Linked DNA regions of Limibacter armeniacum. The protein of the gene in region 1 interacts with the protein of each later gene in a pairwise test. Links are inferred from orthologs where the notes say so. Each region holds a gene or a part of one and is shown on either strand. Other genes may lie near its edges.

Region 1 (3,276 bases):
CAATCAGAACCGTATCAATGATGGACTCTACCCTAAAGTTAGCATCTTTGATTTCCATAAATGGTCCTAAAACGTCTGGTAATGGCGCTTCCATTGAAGGGTCATAAGTAGCAGTGTTCTCTTTTTCAAATGCAAAAACAGCTTCATTTGGAGCAGGCTCTTCATACTCCTCTACATTATCAACATCTTCTCCATCCCAGCTTCCGCTCCACTCACCTGTGTCACTTCCTGTACTGCTGTCTTCCCAAGAACCATCCCATGCATCATCCCAACTCTCAGTCTCTTCTTCTGAAGATTCATCTGAAGGATTATCATCAGGCCAAGCTTCTTCACTTGTTCCCTCTGTATTCGTTTGCTGTTCCTCTTCCTCCAAATGACCAAACCATTCTTCTTTTTGCTCTACAGAGTCAGCTTTAGCTGCTACTTCAGGTTTGATTTCTGCATCCCCTTTGATCAATGAACCATCAGGAATATGTCCAAACTCAACAGTACCTCCTTCTACGATAATAGTATGGAATCGTGAATGGTAGAGTTTCTGTTCCTCAAGGAAAAGTCGAGACCTGTGAAGAAAGTTTTTAGCAATATTTGCCGGATAAAGAGCCACCACAGAATCTGCTATTTGCATAAAACGTGTCAGCTGCTCAGAGGAAAACTTACCTTTTGCTCCACCTGCTGCTACACAGGCATAATAGTTTTCTATGTCTTTATTCGCAGGAAATCGCTTCAGGTACATTCTCTTGGAAGTAGTAAAGAGTAAGTCCTTCTGATCTTCAGACAACTGCCCTTCAGATAAAGATAGCATGTCCATCAACACGGAATCAGCCGTATGGCTTGTCGATCTAGTCAACAGGTTTTCTATGTCAGATGTAAGACTGTCTTTTTCTGTAAAAGGAAGAATGGCAAATGTCCGTACTTGCTTTACCTGTTCAGGCTCTTCCTCCAAGTCCTGTGCAAAGACACTAAAGGGAAGAATCAACAGCAATAACAGGCTAATGTAGTTCAGATACCGAATGTTCATTGGGCTGATTGAGTCAGTTTTATAATACATGAAAAATAAGTAACACTATATTTAGCTCCTAAAATTTGGGCTAGTTCTTCAGCAGAAAACCGTATGGTTTCCACTGTTGGTTTATTGTCTTAGCTATTAATGACACCGAAAGTTAAGTTGCAGCAGCAAAAGGATTTCCCAATGTTAATTTATAATAAGGCAAGTTCTAACTAAACATCAATTAGAACCTGCCTCCATTAGCAATACCTTATTTCTTATGGAATACGGCACTTACCCAATTTAGCCTCTCCTTATGAGATTCATAAACTAGCCCGTACTCCGCTGCCTTCTCTTTTATAACAGGCAAATCCTCTGTATAAAATCCACTTAGTAATAGTGTCGCCTGTGGCTTTAACATACCTGCATAAATCCCCATCTCATTTAACAGAACGTTACGGTTGATATTAGCCAATACGATATCATAACTATCTTTTTTGGGCATGTCCGTCACTGTTCCTACTGTAACATTGATGTCTATCCCATTGATTGCTGCATTTTCCAATGCATTCTCTACTGACCAGTCTTCAATATCACAAGCATCTACAGAAGTCGCTCCAAGTTTTTTAGCCATTACAGCCAAAATACCCGTACCACAACCCAGATCCGCAACCACTTTATCCTGATGATCAATTTCAAGTTGGTTAAGCAGCATCAGCGTCGTTGTAGAATGATGCCCTGTACCAAATGACATTTTAGGAGTGATCACAATCTCGTGTTTGTACTCCTTGTCAGGTTGATGAAACGATGCTCTGATCAGCAAATCATCGGAAATCACCACAGGTTCATAATTACTCTCCCAAAGCTTGTTCCAATTTTGCTTTTCAACTTCCTTAAATGAATAAGATATCTGGTCTTCAAAGAAGGAAATAGTGTCTTTGAACTCATTTTCATCAAAAAGATGCTGCTCTATAGAAGCCTCAAACCCTTCGTCATTTTCTAAAAAAGAGTCAAAACCAATACCTCCCAATACAGCTTGCAACACCTCTTTGAGTTCCTCGCTACACTTTACATCTAATGCGATATATTCCATATAATCAATTTGTTTGTAAACGCTTTGTCAATCCCATTTTATTAAACTTGACAAATATACAAAAAGCGACATCAGCGAAATGTTAACCTGAAACCTTATATCAATTCAACCGTGTTTTTCGGTGCTTCTTATTTTTAGAAACGAAAAAAGCAGCGAACATTTCCTGTCCGCTGCTCTATTCATTTTAATTATGCCTTATCAGTCTTAGTAAGACTTCGTGATATCAATAAAATCTCTAGATGCCAATGAAGCACCACCGATCAATCCACCATCTACATCAGCGTTAGCAAACAGCTCTGGTGCATTCGTTGGTTTTGCACTTCCTCCATAAAGGATAGAAATCTCATCCGCTACTTCCTGACCGTATTTAGAAGCCAACATGTCACGGATATCTTTGTGCATTTCCTGAGCTTGATCACTTGATGCCGTTTTACCTGTACCAATTGCCCAAACTGGCTCATAAGCAATCACCACTTTCTTAAAGTCCTCAGCAGACAAGTGGTAAAGACTTTCTTCCAGTTGCTTAGATACTACTTCTTTCTGTTTTCCAGCTTCTCTTTCGCTCAATACTTCTCCTACACAGAAAATTGGAGCCATTCCATTAGCCAATACAGCATCTACTTTCTTTGCAAGTTCCTCATGTGTTTCCTTGAAGTACTCTCTTCTTTCACTGTGGCCCAAAATCACATAGTCTACACCAAATGACTTCAGCATAGGTGCTGAAATCTCACCAGTGAAAGCTCCTTTTGGCTCAAAGTAGCAGTTTTGAGCAGCAACAAATACATTGGATGCATTTCCTACCAATGATTTCACACCGCTTAAGTGGATGAAAGGCACACCCATAATCACTGTAACGTCAGATGGAGTCTCGTCTTTAGCCATGTTCACTACCTCTGAAGCAAGTTTCAGTGCATCATCCTTCAGGGTATTCATCTTCCAGTTACCAGCTACTATTTTCTTTCTCATGTCTGTAGTTTGATTTTTTATCGAATTATGTTGGTTCCGAATTTTTAGGAAGGCTAAATATAGGCATTGCCAATGTGGGCGAGAAATGAGTAAAGTCACTTATGGATTTTCCCAATTTGGAATTAGGAATGACTATTTGACGCAATCAATACCTAAAAACAGTAATTATCCTCCTTTTAGGCCTTTAAAAAGCTTTCTTCTTTAGACTGTATTTAAATATTATTTAAGCATT
Region 2 (3,154 bases), 1.0 Mb from region 1 along the record:
TAAATATATATATGGAAGCAACCTCAAGTCAGAGAGGTATCTCATTGACTCTTAGCGTAACATTCTACTTCCGGTGCTTGCAAAAAGCAAGACTTTAAGGGTTAAGCTACCAGTTGGTAACTTAAGAGCTTCCTTACTCTCCTCTTTCTTCTAGAGTTTTCAGGATGCCAGAGATAGTTTGGCCACTTGAAGACAGCGCAGAAATAACGTTCTTCGCTGGTGACTGAAGCAAACCAATAACGTCGCCGATAAGCTCCGCTTTCGATTTGATTGAAGTCAGTGCTTCAAGGGTGTTATCACCTACGTAAAGTGCTGAGTCAACTGACGCACCCTTCAATACAGGGATTTGTCTATCTTTACCCATGCCTTTTCTGAATTCCTTCAGAGCTTTAGCAGGTGCTGATCCAGACTCTGGAGAGAACATGATACCAGACATACCTTTCAGTACAGCTTTATCAGTGAACTCACTGTAGTCAGCCTCCAGTGTACCCAGGGCTTTCTCGATCAGTTTATTTTTAACTACTCTGTATTCGATACCCTTGTCGAAACAAGCCTGTCTGAACTTGTTTACTTCTTCAACGGTCATTGATGCAGCATCAACGATATAGAAGTAATCAGTTGCAGCTAACTTTTGGCTCAGTTCCTCGACAAGTTCAAACTTTTCTTGTTTAGTCATGATTAAATACCTTGGATTGAACCTTTGTCAACATTAATACCAGGGCCCATAGTTGAAGAGATCGTAATACTCTTGAAATAAGTACCCTTAGCTGCTGATGGCTTCAGTCTGTTGATTGTACCTACCAGCTCTTCAATGTTTTCTTTCAGCATGTTTGCCTCGAAAGAAACTTTACCAGTTGAAGTGTGGATGATACCAGTTTTATCAACTTTGAAGTCAATCTTACCAGCTTTTACTTCTTGTACCGCTTTGCCTACTTCAAGGGTTACAGTACCCGCCTTAGGGTTAGGCATCAGACCACGAGGACCCAATACTCTACCAAGACGACCTACTTTGGCCATTACCGTTGGCATAGTGATGATTACGTCGATGTCAGTCCATCCGCCTTCGATCTTTTTGATCATGTCGTCAAGACCTACGTAATCTGCACCTGCAGCTTTCGCTTCTTCTTCTTTATCAGGAGTAACTAGTGCTAGTACTCTTACTTCTTTACCTACACCGTGTGGCAGAGATACTACACCTCTTACCATTTGGTCAGCTTTACGTGGGTCTACACCCAGTCTTACGTCAATATCAACAGAAGCGTCGAATTTCTCGAAAGACAGCTCTTTCACAAGCGCGCAAGCCTCCTCAAGGGTATAAGCTTTGTTGCCGTCGTATTTAGACAAGGCTTCTTTATATTTCTTTGTCAGTGCCATGTTTTCTTAATACTTCTTGTGAAAAATTATGCTTCCCAAGGAGCTTGACCTGAAACAGTGATACCCATAGACCTTGCAGTACCTGCTACCATTCTCATGGCAGACTCAACAGTAAAGCAGTTTAGGTCAGGCATTTTAGTTTCGGCAATCTCTTTTACTTGATCCCAAGTAACTGATGCTACTTTGTCACGGTTTGGCGCAGAAGAACCTTTCTTTGCTTTTGCCGCTTCCATCAGCATGTTGGCTGCCGGAGGAGTTTTGATTACGAAGTCGAACGACTTGTCGGCGTAGATCGTAATCAATACTGGCAGCAGTTTGCCTGCTTTGTCCTGAGTTCTGGCATTGAACTGCTTACAGAAGTCCATAATGTTCAGACCCTTAGAACCCAGCGCAGGACCTACAGGAGGCGAAGGATTAGCTGCTCCACCTTTAATCTGTAGCTTCAGATAACCCGCTATTTGCTTAGCCATTTTCTTAATCTACTTTTTCTACTTGTTTATAATCAAGTTCCACTGGTGCGTTACGCCCGAAGATCTTCACCATGACGTTCAGTTTTTTCTTCTCGTCATGTACCTCTTCAACAGTTCCTGTGAAACCGCTGAATGGTCCGTCCATTACTTTCACCGATTCGCCAACAACGAAGGAAACATCGTGTTTCACTTCTTCCTCGTCCTGCTCATTGATATTTAATAGACGGTTGATCTCAGACTCTCGCATAGGCTTTGGAAGCACTGATGGGTCTTTTGTGTCCGCATTCAGAAAGCCTATGACACCTGAAACGTTTTTGATCATGTGCAATGCCTCACCATTAGATAAATCAGCACGAACAATTACGTAGCCTGGAAGTGAGATACGTTCTACTTCAACTTTTTTGGTTTTGCCATCGCGCTGCTTTCGTGTTTGGTAAACACGTTCAGTTGGGACAAACACATCCGTGATAAAGGCACCCATGCCTTGATTCTCTACCTCTTTTACAAGGTATTCTTTCACTTTCTTCTCTTGTCCACTTACGGCTCTGACTACATACCAATTCAGACCACTCATTCGACTATATTATTTTTGGAGGCGCAACTAAATTAAAACTTGAAAGAATTGTAAAAAGCTGACAGGCTTTCATTGAATGCTGTATCAGCAAGACCAATCACCAAAGCGAAGATCAGGGAAGATACAAGCACCAAAATTGAGCTCTGCTGCAATTCACTAAAAGATGACCACGTTACGTTCTCTGTCATCTCTGTATAAGATTCTCTCAGAAATTGAACAAATTTATTCATGTGTCGTGTAAGTTTTATGGACATAAAAAAGAAGCTTTTCGTTTCTAAAGCCTCTACTTATGCCAGGTTAAAAAACCAGATATCCTGTAAACTAATGCACGGGCGGTAAGATTCGAACTCACGACCTACGGTTTTGGAGACCGCCGCTCTACCAGCTGAGCTACGCCCGTGTACAGTATACGAAGCAAGTATAGGTATTTTTTCTTACAAAAAACACATCTACTTGAAATTCGAGATGCAAAGGTAGAAAGTTAACTATGATAATCAAATAGTTCTAGAAATTATTTTAGTTAATCTCCTTTAACCCAATCTATTAACTTCCTTTGCCATTACTTACACTAAAGTAAACCAATGTTTACTGCAAGAAAAAACCCCGTAGTTTCCTACGGGGAATTCCTTGTTGCACGGGCGGTAAGATTCGAACTCACGACCTACGGTTTTGGAGACCGCCGCTCTACCAGCTGAGCTACGCCCGTTTTTGTTTTGCTATTCTATCCCTGAAAGCG

What was found.
Region 2: the proteins of prmA (region 1) and rplK interact in binary tests that used the Escherichia coli proteins (3 or more experiments, as listed by UniProt). The link is inferred for Limibacter armeniacum from one-to-one orthologs.

The regions. Positions count from the first base shown.
Region 1 is NZ_JBAJNO010000009.1:2,934,579-2,937,854, reverse strand. Bases 168-3,113 are described here. They hold prmA (50S ribosomal protein L11 methyltransferase), read right to left. Parts: upstream 2,079-3,113; coding sequence 1,257-2,078; downstream 168-1,256. Other genes in these bases: tpiA (triose-phosphate isomerase), read right to left, coding at 2,283-3,044; V6R21_RS29935 (hypothetical protein), read right to left, coding at 168-1,018. Outside these bases: more of V6R21_RS29935, read right to left, coding at 1-167. UniProt on the Escherichia coli protein: Methylates ribosomal protein L11.
Region 2 is NZ_JBAJNO010000009.1:1,899,386-1,902,539, forward strand. What follows is about bases 123-2,946. They hold rplK (50S ribosomal protein L11), read right to left. Parts: upstream 1,845-2,946; coding sequence 1,401-1,844; downstream 123-1,400. Other genes in these bases: rplJ (50S ribosomal protein L10), read right to left, coding at 134-676; rplA (50S ribosomal protein L1), read right to left, coding at 679-1,374; nusG (transcription termination/antitermination protein NusG), read right to left, coding at 1,849-2,418; secE (preprotein translocase subunit SecE), read right to left, coding at 2,451-2,648. UniProt on the Escherichia coli protein: Forms part of the ribosomal stalk which helps the ribosome interact with GTP-bound translation factors.